2 regions of the Rhizobium sp. LjRoot258 genome follow, and region 1 is predicted to be linked to the other one. Evidence: riboswitches for the same ligand, from Rfam matches in the RefSeq annotation. Region 1 holds a riboswitch; the other holds the start of a gene.
The links. A riboswitch is a leader RNA that binds a small molecule or an ion and turns the genes downstream of it on or off. The one in region 1 is predicted to bind thiamine pyrophosphate.

Region 1 (7,575 bases):
GCCGACAAAGTGCCCGGGATTGCGGTCCGCGTAGTCCCGCTGCACGGCGATCGATAGCTGCGTGTTGCGGAAATAGTCCCAGTTGCGATCGGCCATCGCCTTGTCCTGGATTCCGCGGAAATCAATCCAGGCATGTGAGAAGAAGTGAATGAAGAGCGGGCCGGCATAGACATAAGGTTGGTCGCCAAACAGCATCCACGAATAGCTTTCGGTGAAGGCATCGTAGCTCGACGCCGGGATTGGGTGCGTCGGGGAGGCAAGCGCCAGCGTATAAAGCAGGACCGCTTCGTCGTAGCCTTGCCAGCGCCAACGCAGGAAGCCACTGCCTGGCTTCCAGCCCATGCAGACCGTCTCGCCCTTGTTGAGAGCCCAGTGCCAGTCGATCCTCTCATAGACCAAGCTCGCGAGTCTGCGGATTTCAATCTCGGCTTCGGTGTTGCGGTCGAAATAGGCCGCAGCGGTCAACATGCCCGCAACCAGAAGCGTGGTGTCGATTGTCGACAGCTCGCTGTTCCAGGCACGATGGCCGGTGTCCATGTGCAGGAAGTGATAGAAGAAGCCGCGATAGCCGATCGCGTGTCGCTCACGGCCCTGGTGACCGTTGGCAAAGAAGCAAAGTGTCTTCAGCGTGCGCTCTATCGCGTCGGCGCGCTCCATCCAGCCACGCTCGACCGCGACGGTATAGGACGACAAGGCAAAGCCGACCGCAGCGATACTGCAGGGGACGCCCGCGACTGAAGTATCCGCAACAAGTCCGTTTTCGCGATTGTAATGCTTCGGGAAATAATTGAATGCGCCCCGCTGAAGCCTGTCGATCAGCGCGACATCCGATTCCTCGGTCCGTTGTAACATACGTGCCAAACCCAACTTGTTGTCTAGCCCCCGTTCAAAATGGTGAAGCATGATGCGCAAATCAATCATTTTTGACGGCATGCGACAGCACGTCCCTCGGCCGCCCGGCTCTGCTACTCACCCGATGGCATTTTCACCGTTCGCCAGGGTGTGGTGGCAGCGAGCCACTGCCGTGTTCGCGCCTCGGGATCGGGGTTCAAGGTGATGTCGGTCACGACAGCAGCACTGTCGGCGCCTTGAGAAAGAACGCCCTTTATTCGATCGACGTTCAGCCCACCGATGGCGACGAGCGGCAGATCGCCGACGTGCGCCTTCCATGTGCGCAGGCGTTCCGGTCCTTGCGGCGACCATTTCATCTGCTTGAGAATGGTCGGATAGATCGGGCCGAGCGCGATGTAGTCCGGCTTTGCTGCCTTTGCTGTTTCGAGTTCGGCATCGTCGTGGGTCGACAGCCCGAGCTTCAGGCCGGCGGCACGAATGGCGCCGAGGTCGGCCGTTTCCAGGTCCTCCTGGCCGAGGTGAACGAAAGCGCACGCTTCTTCAATGGCGAGCTGCCAGTAGTCGTTTACGATCAGCTGGCAGTCGTTCAAGGCGCAAATCGCTTTCGCGGTGCGGATTTCAGCCCGCAACTGCGCGGGCGCCTTGTTCTTGATCCGCAACTGCACGAGCCTGACGCCGAGGGGCACGAGCCGCGCGATCCAATCGGCGCTGTCGACGATGAGATAGAAGGGATCGAGTTTCATGCGAAGACGGCCTTTCCAATGACAGGTGTCGACGGGACTGCGACATCGCGCGGCTCCAGCAAGCCGGCGCTGAACGCTTGCCGGCCCGCGTCGATCGCCTTGGCGAATGCCCCGGCCATGGCAACCGGGTCGCCGGCGCCGGCAACGGCCGTGTTCAAGAGGACCGCATCGAAGCCGAGTTCCATGACGGTTGCCGCGTGCGAAGGCCGGCCGATACCGGCGTCGACGATTAATGGGATGTCGGGAAAATGCGCGCGCATCGAACGCAGCGCCGAAAGGTTGAGCGGTCCCGCGGCACTGCCGATCGGGGCACACCAGGGCATCAACACCCGGCATCCCGCTTCGAGCAGCCTCTCGGCGACCACAAGGTCATCGGTTGTGTAGGGAAAAACCTGAAAGCCTTCGCTTGAAAGAATGCGCGCTGCCTCGACCAGTCCGAAGACATCAGGCTGAAGCGTATCGTGATTGCCGATCACCTCCAGTTTGATCCAGCTGGTGCCAAACAGCTCTCGCGCCATCTTGGCTGTCAACACGGCCTCGGAGACCCCATGGCAGCCGGCTGTGTTCGGCAGCACGCGGACGCCGAGCGCCCGGATCAGTTCGAAGAAGGCGCCGCCGCTACGCCCGCCAGCGGTCTCTCGGCGCAATGAGACAGTGACAATCTCCGTTTCTGATCGTTTGACGGCCTCCGCTAGGATCGCGGGCGAAGGGTATCGCGCAGTGCCAAGAAGCAAGCGGGACGAAACCTCGGCGTTATAGAGCTTCAGCATCATTCAGCCGCCCTGCATCGGCGACAAGATTTCGATCCTGTCATTGTCGTTAAGCGCATGGTCGACACGGTCCTCGCGGTGGACGATTTCGCCGTTGACGGCGGTCGCCAACCATTCGCCCTCGTATTCCATCAGCGTCAGCAGTTCCGACAACGTTGCTGCAATGAGGTCGTGATGCTCGCCGTTGACGATCAGTTTCATCGGCTATTTCCTCCTGGTTCAGTTCTGGAGAAGACAAGGTCAACGGCTTCCTGCGCCATTGCGGGCGCAAGCAGGAAGCCGTGGCGATAGAGGCCATTGAGCACGACCGCACCGCGCTCGCGGGTCGCGCGGGGAAAATTGTCGGCGAATGCCGGCCGGATGCCCACGCCGGTTTCGACCACTGCAGCGTCCGCGAAGGCGGGATGCACTGCATAGGCGGCGTTCAACAACTCCATCATCGAACGCGCCGAGATCGGACCGTCAAACTCCGTCTCGATCATGGTGGCACCCACCATGAACAGGCCATCTCCGCGCGGAACGATATAGACGGGGAAGCGGGGATGCAGCAGGCGAACGGGCCTGGTGAGGGTAACCTCGCCGGTTTCCAGATAAAGCATTTCGCCGCGAACGCCGCGAAGTCCGCTCGTCTGTCCGATCCGCGCGGCGCCAGTGCAATCCACGATGTCGTCGTAGTCGGTCTCTCCGGCCACTCGCTCGATGAATGCAACACGCCGATCGACAAGTTTTTCTCGCAGCAGACCCAAGACTCGCCTTGGATTGAGGTGTCCTTCCAGTGGGAAGAAAAGGGCGCGCCTGAAGCGCCCTGCCAGAGCTGGCTCCCATGAGGCGATATTTTCTTCATCCAACCATTCATGGCCGCTTGTGCGACCGGCGAAGCGATTGAGCTCGCTCTGGTCGCGGGCGGGAGCAACGACCAGCGTTCCGTTTCGGTGTACCTCCCCCGGCAGCATCATGTCCCACCGGTCGGGAGCATCGCGACCTCGCAGCAATACGGCTTCCTCGGCACTTTCGCGCTCGCACCAGGGCGCGAGCATGCCGCCCGCGAGCCAGGAGGCTGCCTGCCTGGAGCCTTTAGCCGGATCAATGACCGTCGCATCGGCACCGCGAAGGCTGAGTTCGTGGGCGACGACGAGGCCGGCAACGCCGGCCCCTTTGACAAGCACATGCATATCAGTCGCCCGACTGTTCGACGGCATTGATTGGCATGTAGAGATCGCCGCCCTCGCGGTATTTCGCCGCCATCGCGTCGAGCCCTTCCTTCTGCGCCTCGGCACGGATGTCGTGCGAGATCCGCATCGAGCAGAACTTCGGGCCGCACATGGAGCAGAAGTGCGCCACCTTGTGCGCTTCCTTCGGCAGCGTCTCGTCATGGAAGCTGCGGGCGGTTTCGGGGTCCAGCGCGAGGTTGAACTGGTCCTCCCAGCGGAATTCGAAGCGAGCGCGTGACAGGGCGTCGTCGCGCAATTGAGCGGCCGGGTGCCCCTTGGCGAGATCGGCCGCGTGGGCAGCGATCTTGTAGGTGATGACGCCGGTCTTCACGTCGTTGCGGTCGGGTAGACCAAGATGCTCCTTCGGGGTGACGTAGCAGAGCATCGCCGTACCGAACCAGCCGATCATCGCAGCACCGATGCCCGAGGTGATGTGGTCGTAGCCGGGTGCAATGTCGGTGGTCAGCGGTCCCAGCGTATAGAAGGGCGCCTCGCCGCAGACGGCGAGCTGCTTGTCCATGTTCTCCTTGATCTTGTGCATCGGCACGTGGCCGGGGCCTTCGATCATGACCTGGCAGTCCTTGGCCCAGGCGATCTTCGTCAGTTCGCCGAGCGTTTCCAGCTCGGCGAACTGTGCCGCGTCGTTGGCGTCGGCAATCGAGCCCGGACGCAGGCCGTCGCCGAGCGAGAAGGAGACGTCATAGGCGCGGCAGATGTCGCAGATCTCCTCGAAATGCTCGTAGAGGAAGCTCTCGCGGTGGTGATGAAGACACCACTTGGCCATGATCGAGCCACCGCGCGAAACGATGCCGGTGACGCGGTTGACGGTGAGCGGAATGTAGTGCAGCCGCACGCCGGCGTGGATGGTGAAGTAGTCGACCCCCTGCTCGGCCTGCTCGATCAGGGTGTCGCGATAGACTTCCCAGGTCAGGTTCTCGGCAATGCCCTCGACCTTCTCAAGCGCCTGATAAAGTGGAACCGTGCCGATCGGCAGTGGCGAGTTGCGGATGATCCATTCGCGGATGTTGTGGATGTTGCGGCCGGTGGAGAGATCCATGACTGTATCGGCGCCCCAGCGGGCAGCCCAGACCATCTTCTCGACCTCTTCGGCCATGGAAGACGTGACGGCGGAGTTGCCGATATTGGCGTTGATCTTCACCAGGAAGTTCCGGCCGATGATCATCGGTTCGGATTCGGGATGATTGATGTTGGCGGGAATGATCGCTCGGCCGGTGGCAATCTCCTGCCGGACGAATTCCGGGGTTACGTGATCCGGAATCCGGGCGCCGAAGCTTTCGCCGTCGCGCGTGATAGCCTCCGCCTGCGCCTTGCGGCCAAGGTTCTCGCGGATCGCGATGAATTCCATCTCCGGTGTGATAATGCCGGCGCGCGCATAGGCGAGCTGGGTCACGGCCTTGCCGTCCCTTGCGCGGAGCGGCTGGCGCGTGCCGGGAAATTCCGGCGTCAGCCGTTCGCCGCTGGCAAAGCCGTTGTCTTCGGGGCGGACCTGGCGGCCCTGATAGGCTTCGACGTCACCGCGGGCGACCACCCAGCCGCGGCGCAGTTCTGGTAGTCCCTGCTCGATGCGGATGTCGGCACCTTCGACGGTGTAGATGCCCGAGGAATCATAGACCGTGACCGGCGGTTCGCCCGATGTCGGGTGAAGGCTGATCTCGCGCATCGGGACGCGGACATCAGGGTGGATTTCTCCGGGAATGTAGATTTTTCGAGAGGCCGGCAATGGGCCTGTCGTAACGGTCGGGGTGATATTCTTTGCGGCAATATTCATGGTTTGAGGCTCCAAGTTTGCATTTGGAGACCCAGTCCTCAGCCGGAATGATGAAAAGACGCTGACACGGTTTCCTCGCGAGAATCCAATGCCTTCGAGCGCTTGCACCGTCCCTACGCCAGTATGAACTGGATCAGGTTCAACGGGTCACTGCGCGCGATAGCAGTATCTCAGCCCCTTGCCGGGACCCCCCTGGTGAATGCGAAAAGGTTAGAACCAGAGTAGCAAAGCTGTCAAGCCGACCGCGTAGGCTACATCGAAAGGTCCAGCGCCCGGCCTTCGAAGAGGCGGCTCTGCGAGCCCTCGAGATGCGCCTTCATCAGCGCCCGCGCGTCTTCCGCGCGGCCTTCGACGATGGCGAGGTAGATCTTGTTGTGTTCTTCGTAGACCTGCTCAAGACCTTGGCGCGGGCCAAGCAGAGACAGACCGTGAAGATGCATGCCGACCGCGATATGCGCTTTCAGGGCATCGATCGAGGCCGTGTAGTAGTGGTTGTTGGCGGCTTCCGTGACCGCACGATGGAACGTGAAGTCGGCGTCAGTGCGATGAAGCTGGTGGCTGGTCGCCTCACGGAGATCGGCGAGAGCAGCTGCGATCTTCTGAATCGCCGCCTCGTCGCGGCGCTTGGCAGCAAAATAGGCGGCAGCAGGCTCGATCGTCAGGCGAAACTCATAGCAGCGCTGAATATCGGCGATCGTCTTGACCGGCGAATAGGAAAGCTGCGTCGTCGGCGAGCCATGAGCGCTGACGAAGGTGCCGGCACCTTGCCTGGCGTAGACGATGCCCTGATCGCGCAAGCGTGCCAACGCGTCGCGCACGATGGGGCGCGAGACGCCAAGCATCGACGCAAGCTCGTGCTCACCGGGAAGTCGTGAATCGGGCGGATAGTTTCCCGAGCGAATGCGCTCTTGCAACTGATCGAACACCCGATCGACCAGCTTGACGGCCTTACCGCGCTCCGGCTTTGTCGCAGGCGACGCTTGCGCATTCGCCGATACACCGTTTGCTTCGTCCACCTTCATTCTCCCCGTCGGCATTGTCCTATGCCGCCTGATTCTGTGCAATCAGTCTTACCAAACTATCAGAATTTCCGAAGCCCCCGGACTTCACCGCGCAGCGGAAACGCAGGCCATCGGCCGTTTTGACGTCAAACCACGGAATGCCCGCCTCGATTTCGCCCTGCGGCCTCAGGATCCGAATTCCGAGCTCGCGAAAAACTGCCAGCGCCGTATCGCCACCGCCAACCATCAGCATCTCCGGGCGCGTCGCATCTATGATCGACTTTACGCCTTTCGCGAACCGGTCGGCAACTGCCGCGGTCTCGCCGGTGATTTCGCCTGTACAGCGCAGAAGCACCGGCAGGCCTAACCGCTGTTCGTCCGGTAGCATTCCCACGGGAGCATCAATGGCCGAGGTCAGGACACCGGAAGCCTCCAGCTTGGTCATTTGTGCCGCTGTGATCGGGTCGCGGGAACCGACGGCGAAAACTGTCCGATTTGATGCCGCAAAGGGTCGGCCTGCTTTGTTGGCCCTGCCGATCTTGCGAGCAAGCGCGGCGCCGATGCCGCGCGCGCCAACGGCAAGTGTGATCTTCCAGTCGTGCCTGCCGACCAGCCGGTCGAGATCGCCATCAGTCTCGGCGTCACGCACGAGGACCTGGCCGTCAGCTGTCTTGAAGAGATCGGCAATCGGTAGCGGCTCGTTGACGCCGCGGCCGACGACATGGCCGTTGCGGGTCAAACGCTCTTGATCGGGGATGGCTGGTGCCACGACGATTGCCGCGTGGCCGAAGACGGCGGCAATAGCTGCGCTTTCTGCTGCAACATTCCCCTTGAGACGGGAGTCTATCTTTTTCAAAACGATCTGAGGCGAGGCGGCAAGAAGGGCCTTCGCCGCAACGCTGACCCTTCCTGCCGCTTCCTCCTCCGGGAGAGCTCTTGAGGCCGTGTTGACCACCACGACCTCGCAACCGGTCATAAGCGCATCCGATATGGCTTCGACCTCGATCGCGACAGCGACGGAAAGCCCGGCGTCGACAAAGGGGGTTCCCGTGTCCAGTGCGCCGGTCAGATCGTCAGCGATGATCGCGACCTTCAACGTCATGTGGTTTGTCCGGTGTTGACCGCGTGGCAGGCGACGAGATGGCCGGGCTTGGCTTCCTTCCATTCCGGAACCGCCCTGCTGCAAGCCTCCATGGCGATCGGGCATCG
Region 2 (7,575 bases), on a different contig from region 1:
CCGAATGACGCCCGGCCTTTCCTTCTTGATCCCGCTCTTCCTGCTGTTCCAATGGCTGAACCTACTCGGCACGCTTTGGCCGCAGATTATCATCCATCTCGTCGTTACCGTTCCGATCGTCGTCTGGATCATGATCGGATATTTCGAAACCACACCGATGGAATTGGAAGAGGCCGCAAGCATCGACGGGGCAACGCCCTGGCAGGTTTTCCGCCTTGTGGCGCTGCCGATCGCACGTCCGGGAATCGTGGTGGCCTTCATCCTATCGGTCATCTTCTCCTGGAACAATTTTGTCTTCGGCATCGTCCTTGCAAGCCGTGAGACCCGCACCCTGCCGGTCGCGGTCTACAACATGCTGTCGTTCGAGCAGGTCAGCTGGGGGCCGCTTGCGGCGGCCGCCTTGATCGTTACCCTGCCGGTTTTGATCCTGACCGTCTTTGCACAAAGGCAGATTGTGGCCGGGCTGACGGCGGGTGCCGTGAAGTGACACTGACGACCGCAATCGATGAGCGTGCGAAGCGACACATTCTGTGCGTTGGAGCCGCTGTTCTCGATACCCTCTTCAGGGTCCGCACCATGCCCAGCGGGCAAGGCAAAGTTCTACCATACGACATGCTGCAGATCGCCGAAGGTATGGCCACGAGTGCTGCTTTCGCGGTCGCAAAGCTTGGTGGGGACGCCAGCCTCTGGAGTGCGGTCGGAGACGACCAAACCGGCGAGCGCATCATCGGCGACCTGGCAGAAAGCGGCATAGACACCCGCGGCATGCGGCGCGTGGCGGGCGCCCGCTCGGCCGTATCGACGATCCTGATCGACGATGCCGGCGAGCGCCTGATCATCCCCTTCTACGACCCGCGTCTGCATCAGCTCGTCCAATCGGTCACAGCGGACGATATCGCCCCATTCGATGCGGTTTTGGTCGATGTGCGCTGGCCATCGCTTGCACTGCAGACACTGCTCGCTGCCCGGGAAGCGAAGCTACCGGCCATCCTTGACGGTGACGTGGCGCCTGAGGGGGTGATCGAGATGTTGGCACCAGCGGCAAGCCATATTGTTTTTTCGCAGCCGGCTGCTGAACGTCTGGCAGGAACGGCGCAGCCGCCATCGATGGTTCGCCGGCTGAAGGAGCGTTTCAGCCATGCCTTCGTTAGCGTGACATTCGGAGAAAGAGGCTCCTACTGGTTCGACGACGACAGCGGTTGCATTCGCCATCTCGAAGCACCGTGCATCACGGCCACGGATACGCTGGCGGCAGGCGACATCTTCCACGGAACCTTCGCACTGACGCTTTCCGAGGGCATGGCGATCGAGGACGTGATGCGCGCCTCGTCGATGGCGGCGGCAATCAAATGCCAGACATTTGGAGGCCGCATCGGCGCGCCGGCTCGAGCAGAACTTGATGAAGCTTTGATGAGTTGGCCAGCCAAGGCCGTCGATATCAACGCGCGAAACGATCCGGCGCAGGCCCTTTGAAGGTCAAGCGGCCTTCGAGATCGTCATGGAGCAGCCGGACGCCTTGAGCGCGGCTTCGACGACGTCAACGAAAAGCTTGCGGAACCATACCGAGCGGCCGTCCGCCCTGTCGACGCGGCGGTAGAGCATCGTAACAGGATCGGCGGGCAGTTCGATCGGCGGCGCCGAGATCTCCAGCCCGTGCAACTGCGCGATGCAGCGAGCGATCGATTCCGGAATGGTCGCGATTGCCGGCATCGCCCTCAGCGCCGGTGGCAGTGCTGAAAAGCGCGGTACGGTGGCCACGACCTGGCGGCGCAGACCGGCCTTGGCAAGGACTGTGTCGACATTTGTCGCACTGTTGCCCTCAAAGGACACGGTGACATGTGCGGCATTGACGAAGTCTTCCAGCGTCAGCGGCGCTTTGCGCTTCAGCTGGGCTGGGTCATAGACGCAGACCGAACACTGGCTGAAGAGCGGCGCCCGGACATGCCAGGACGCCGGTTCCTCGTGGACCGCGACGCTGAAATCATAAGCACCGTCGTCAAGCATGCGGGCAGCATCGCGCTTGTCGGCGGCGACCCCGATCAGACGCGCACCCGGGGACAGTGCGCGCAGACGCGCCACCAGCGGCCCGAAGAACGCCGATTCCAGATTGTCGCACATGCCGATCCTGAACTCGCCCTGCCAGATCTTTGGATCGAAGGCGGCCGGCGGCCGGATGGCGCGCTCGATGCCCGATAGCGCATCCTCGATCGCCGGCGCGATTGCAAGCGCGCGTGGGGTCGGCTGCAGACCTCGCCCGACCCGTACGAACAGCTCGTCGTCAAGCGTCTCGCGCAGCCGCTTTAGGGCCGCCGACAAGCCTGGCTGGCCGAGCAGAAGCCGCTCGGCAGCACGAGAGACATTGCGCTCCTGCATCAGCACCGAGAAAGCCAGCAGCAGGTTGAGGTCTATCTTTCTGAGGATCGTGTCATTCATCATTATCAGTAATACCTGACATGGTTACTATCAATTTGCAATAGGTTCGGGAGGTGTACATTTTCTCGTTCCCTGACGCTCAAAGCTTCCTCCCGGGGCGTCGGCAGAAAGGAACGATCACTCATGACCATTTCGAGATCTCAAGGCGGAGCCGGCCTGGCATTACTGTTGCTCTGTGCTGCCAACTTTCTTGATGCAATGGATGTGTCCACGATTGGCGTCGCGCTTCCGGCGATACAGGCCGAGCTCGGCATGAAGGCCACGTCCCTTCAGTGGGCCGTCAGCGCCTATGTGCTTGGCTACGGCGGTTTCCTGTTGCTGGGCGGGCGCGTCGCGGACGTTTTCGGCCACCGTCGCGTCTTCCTCTGGTCGCTCGCCATTTTCGCTGCCGCCAGCATCGCCGGCGGCTTTGTCGATAGCGGCCCGACGCTGATCGCCGCACGCCTGATAAAGGGCATCGCCGCTGCGTTTACGGCACCCGCTGCCCTTGCCCTGCTTCTGTCGGTGTTCGGCGAAGGATCGGCGCGGGCGAAAGCGCTCGGGATCTTTGCCTCGACTGGCGCGACCGGCTTTGTCCTTGGCATGGTGCTGGGCGGTGCCGCGACGGTCTTCAGCTGGCGGGCAACTCTTGTCATGGGTGCGCCGGTCGCCATTATCGCGCTGGCGATTGCTCCTTTCGTGCTGCCGGCAGACCAGCAGCGCAGCGGGCCGCGTGCCAAGTTCGACTGGGCTGGCGCGATAACAATCACGCCGGGACTTTTGCTCTTCGTCTTTGGCATCACCAATGCTGCGGCCGATGGCTGGCAGGCAGTGCCGACCTGGGGTGCGCTCGTGGCGGCGGCCGCTTTGATCGGCCTCTTCCTGATCGTCGAATCCCGTCATGCTGATCCGATGGTGCCGCTTGCGATATTCCGGCGGGCAAAGCTCTCCCACGCCAATGCCATTGCTGCGCTGTTCCAGGGCGTCTATGTCGGCTTCCAGTTCATCGCGACGCTCTATTATCAGACAGTCGTTGGCTGGTCGGCCTTCGCGACCGGGTTCTCTTTTGCCTTCGGCGGCGTCTGCGTCATGTTCCTGGCGCCACGCTTTGCGACGATCGCGCAAAATCGTGGCACGACCGGGCTGATGACGCTTGGGGTGGCGCTGCAGGCCCTCAGCTACATCTTCTGGATCCTGAGCGTTGGCCACATCAACCCGGTCTGGCTGGTCGTCCTGTCACAGCTCCCGCTTGGTGTCGGCTACGCCATGACCTATCCCTCAGTGCAGGTTGCGGCACTCTCCGACGTTGGCGAGGATCAGTCCGGGCTCGCATCGGGGCTGTTGTTTGCTTCCTTCCAGATCGGTGGCGGCATCGTGCTTGCGGCAGCCTCGGCCATATTTGGTGCGGCTTCCGGTTTCGGCTGGGATCCGTATTTCGCCGGCATCACGTTTGTCGCGGTCCTTGCGGTCCTCGTCACGCTTGCGGCCGCACTCGGTCCGAGAGCCTCTGTCGTTGACCGGAACATCTATCAGGCGGCGGAATAGCCGGGACGCCGCTTTTCGCGCGCGACGTCGCCGGCCACGTCCGGCGATGTCCATTTTATGGGTGACAGTCGCCTGCTTCTCTGCGACAAGAAGGCGATGAGAGACAGGGGCGCCCTCCGTATGGTGGGCTGAGAAGCACCCTTTGAACCTGAACCGGATAATGCCGGCGGAGGGAGTCGCTCGGGACTGTCGGCTTCCCGCGGCTGTCCCTGCGCCTTTCTCCCCGGTCGAAAGGCACATCATGCAAGATCAGACCTCGCCGGGAACGCTGCTGGGCGAATTGCGAGCGCAGCCACCGCTCGTCCACTGCATCACCAATTTCGTTGCCATGAACATCGCAGCCAATGTTCTTCTGGCAGCTGGCGCTTCCCCGGCCATGGTGCATGCGGAAGAAGAGGCTGGTGAATTTGCCGCGCTCGCCGGCGCCCTGACGATCAACATCGGCACACTCTCGTCAGCTTGGCTGCGCGGCATGCAGGCAGCCGCCAGCGCGGCCGGCCAGGCCGGCAAGCCCTTTGTTCTCGATCCGGTTGCCCACTACGCAACCGGTTTTCGTCGTGCGGCGGTGGACCGGCTGCTGGAACTCGGCCCCACCGTCATTCGCGGCAATGCCTCCGAAATCATCGCGCTTGCCGGCGGGGCGAGCCGTGGTCAAGGCGTGGATAGCCGCGATGAAGTCGACCAGGCTGAGGACGCTGCCCGGCTACTAGCCAGGACACACGGAGCGACGATCGCGGTAACCGGCGCTGTCGATTTCGTCACCGATGGCGACCGGGCGGCTCGTATCGAGGGTGGCTCGGCTTTGATGCCGCGGGTCACGGCGCTTGGCTGCTCGCTGACCTGCCTTATTGGCGCATTTGCGGCCATTCGGCCCGGCGCGCCATTCGCGACAGCGGTTGCAGCCCTTGCTACCTTTTCTGTCGCCGGCGAAATGGCAGCCAGCAACGCGGACGGCCCGGGCTCGTTCTCCTGGCGTTTCCTCGATGCACTTGCCGCGCTTGACGCTGCTACGCTCGATCGCCATGCCAGGGTGCGCGCGGCATGAGAAACCTCGATCTTTCTCTCTACCTCGTCCTCGATCCGGGCCTTTGCGCCGCCTTCGGCATGGTGGAGACCGCCCGCGCGGCGGTCGCCGGGGGAGCGACCATGGTGCAACTGCGCGACAAGCATGCGGATACGGCACGGATGATCGAGACTGGGCGGGCACTCAAGGTGGCATTGTCCGGCACCGGCGCTCTGCTGATCGTCAATGACGACGTGGAGGCGGCTATCGCTATTGGCGCCGACGGGCTGCATATTGGCCAGGACGACATCGATGCGATCACGGCGCGGCAATTGATTGGCCCGAACATGATCCTCGGCCTCTCGGCTGAAACGGCGGCGCTGGCGGCAGCAATCGACCCCGCAGCTGTCGACTATGCTGGGTTGGGGCCGGTTTTTGCGACAGCGACGAAGCCTGACCACAAACCCGCGCTCGGCTTTGAAGGGCTTTCGCGCCTGATCAAGGTTTGTCCCGTACCGGTCGTCGCCATCGGTGGCCTGAAATCCGCCCACGTCGGTGACGTCCTTGCCGCCGGGGCCGATGGGCTTGCGGTTGTCTCGGCGATTTGCGGGACGCCCGATCCACAGCTGGCGGCACGAGAGATCGCCAAGAACATCCAAATGGCAAGAACATGATCCGAAACGTGATGTCCATTGCAGGCTCCGATCCCTCCGGCGGGGCCGGTATCCAGGCCGATCTCAAGGCATTTTCCGCGCGCGGCGTCTATGGCATGGCAGTGATGACGGCGCTGACCGCCCAGAACACGCAAGGCGTTTGCGGCGTCCATCTGGTCCCTGCTGCCTTCGTTGCGGATCAGATTGCGGCGGTTCTTGCCGACGTGCGGGTCGACGCCATCAAGATCGGCATGATTGCCACGGCCGAGATCGCCGACGCCGTCGCCGATGCGCTTGTGCCCTACCAGGGTATCCCGATCGTTCTGGACCCCGTCATGGTCGCCAAGGGTGGAGCTGCCCTACTCGACCCCTCCGCTGTCGACGTTCTGTCCAAGCGTCTGTCGCCACTTGCAACCTTGCTGACGCCAAACCTGCCGGAAGCGGCTGCACTGCTTCATGTCTCTGCCGCGGCCACACGCAGCGACATGGCCGAGCAGGCAGACAGTCTTCGCCAGCTCGGTCCCAAGGCTGTCCTCGTCAAGGGCGGACATCTGGCCGGCGACGAAAGCCCGGATGTGCTGTCGACAGCCTCCGGGCTGGCATGGTTTGAGGCAAAACGCGTTGCGACCGCAAACACGCATGGCACCGGCTGCACCCTTTCCAGCGCGCTTGCCGCCGAACTGGCGAAAGGAGCATCAGTTCACGAGGCGGTCACGCGTGCCAAGGTCTACCTTGCTGATGCCGTCGCCCATGCCGACGAGCTGAGCGTCGGGTCTGGCCACGGACCCGTGCACCACTTTCACGCACTGTGGTCGGCGGGGTCGGCATAGCATGAACGACCCGCCTGCCGACAGAGCCGATCAGTTTTTGACAGCACCAGCAGTCAGGCCTGCGATGATGTGCTTTTGTGCCAGGAAGAAGACGATGATCGTCGGCATGATTGTCAGCGTGATGAAGGCGAGCACCAGCTGCCAGGCGGTGCCGAACTCACCGCGATAGACCATGATGCCAAGCGGCCATGGGTACATCGTCTCCGAATTCAGCATGATCAGCGGCAGGATGTAGCTGTTCCAGCTGCCGACGAAGGAGATGATGCTGACAGTTGCGATGATCGGCCGCGAGAGCGGCAGCGAGATATGCCAGAAGAAGCGGATGTAGCCACAGCCGTCGACGATTGCCGCCTGGAACAATTCTTCCGGAAGGTTGCGAAAATAGTTCCGGAACAGAAGTATGCTCATGCCCAGGCCGAAGGAGACCTGCGGCAGGACAACGCCCCAGTAAGAATTCAACAGGCCGAGGTCACGGATCCGGATGAACAGGGGCAGGATGGCGGTCGCAGCCGGAAACATCAGGCCGATCAAGAAGTAGTTGAGCAGGAAACCCGCGCCGAAGAACTTCACATGCGCGAAGGTAAAGGCGGCCATGGCCGAGACCGAAACCGTCAAACAGACCGTTAGCGTGGCGATGATCAGCGAATTCATCATCTGCCGCCAGTAGCGGTCCCCAAAGAAAATGTCGGTATAGTTTTCCGGATGCCATGCGACCGGTAGCCCGAAGGGGTTGGTGCGTAGGTCGCCGAGATCCTTGAAACCGCCAAGTGCCGTCGTCAGCAGCGGGACCAGTACGATCGCTGCGATGATCGTCAGGGAGACATACAGATAGATCTTCGTGCCGGTCGCGATCCGGGCGGATGAGGCCATCTCAGTCATTGCGCATGAATATCCGTTTGTAGCCGAAGGCAAGCGTCACGCAGATGACGAACAGGACGACGCCCACGGCACTGCCGAGGCCGACCTGCATGCGCGTGACGCCAAAGTTGAAAAGGAAGGTGACCATGGTCTGCGTCGCGTTGAAGGGCCCGCCGCCCGTCAGCGGCATGATGAGGTCGAAGAGCTGCAGTGAGCCGACGACAGCAAAGAAGACGGACAGGCGAACGGTCGAGCCGAGAAGCGGCAGCGTAAT

Region 2: another riboswitch for thiamine pyrophosphate. It lies ahead of thiM (hydroxyethylthiazole kinase); the one in region 1 lies ahead of thiC (phosphomethylpyrimidine synthase ThiC).

The regions. Positions count from the first base shown of each region.
Region 1 is NZ_CAXUST020000001.1:3,649,308-3,656,882, reverse strand. It holds gene ACSQ9D_RS17965 (glucoamylase family protein) at 1-852, opposite strand, end outside; gene ACSQ9D_RS17960 (thiamine phosphate synthase) at 966-1,595, opposite strand; gene ACSQ9D_RS17955 (thiazole synthase) at 1,592-2,365, opposite strand; gene thiS (sulfur carrier protein ThiS) at 2,369-2,566, opposite strand; gene thiO (glycine oxidase ThiO) at 2,563-3,537, opposite strand; gene thiC (phosphomethylpyrimidine synthase ThiC) at 3,539-5,365, opposite strand; TPP riboswitch at 5,458-5,569, opposite strand; gene ACSQ9D_RS17935 (FadR/GntR family transcriptional regulator) at 5,617-6,381, opposite strand; gene ACSQ9D_RS17930 (four-carbon acid sugar kinase family protein) at 6,407-7,468, opposite strand; gene ACSQ9D_RS17925 (ABC transporter ATP-binding protein) at 7,465-7,575, opposite strand, start outside.
Region 2 is NZ_CAXUST020000002.1:1,450,696-1,458,270, forward strand. It holds gene ACSQ9D_RS27615 (carbohydrate ABC transporter permease) at 1-487, shown strand, start outside; gene ACSQ9D_RS27620 (sugar kinase) at 484-1,473, shown strand; gene ACSQ9D_RS27625 (LysR family transcriptional regulator) at 1,477-2,436, opposite strand; gene ACSQ9D_RS27630 (MFS transporter) at 2,557-3,957, shown strand; TPP riboswitch at 4,053-4,149, shown strand; gene thiM (hydroxyethylthiazole kinase) at 4,199-5,002, shown strand; gene thiE (thiamine phosphate synthase) at 4,999-5,634, shown strand; gene thiD (bifunctional hydroxymethylpyrimidine kinase/phosphomethylpyrimidine kinase) at 5,631-6,443, shown strand; gene ACSQ9D_RS27650 (carbohydrate ABC transporter permease) at 6,474-7,322, opposite strand; gene ACSQ9D_RS27655 (carbohydrate ABC transporter permease) at 7,315-7,575, opposite strand, start outside.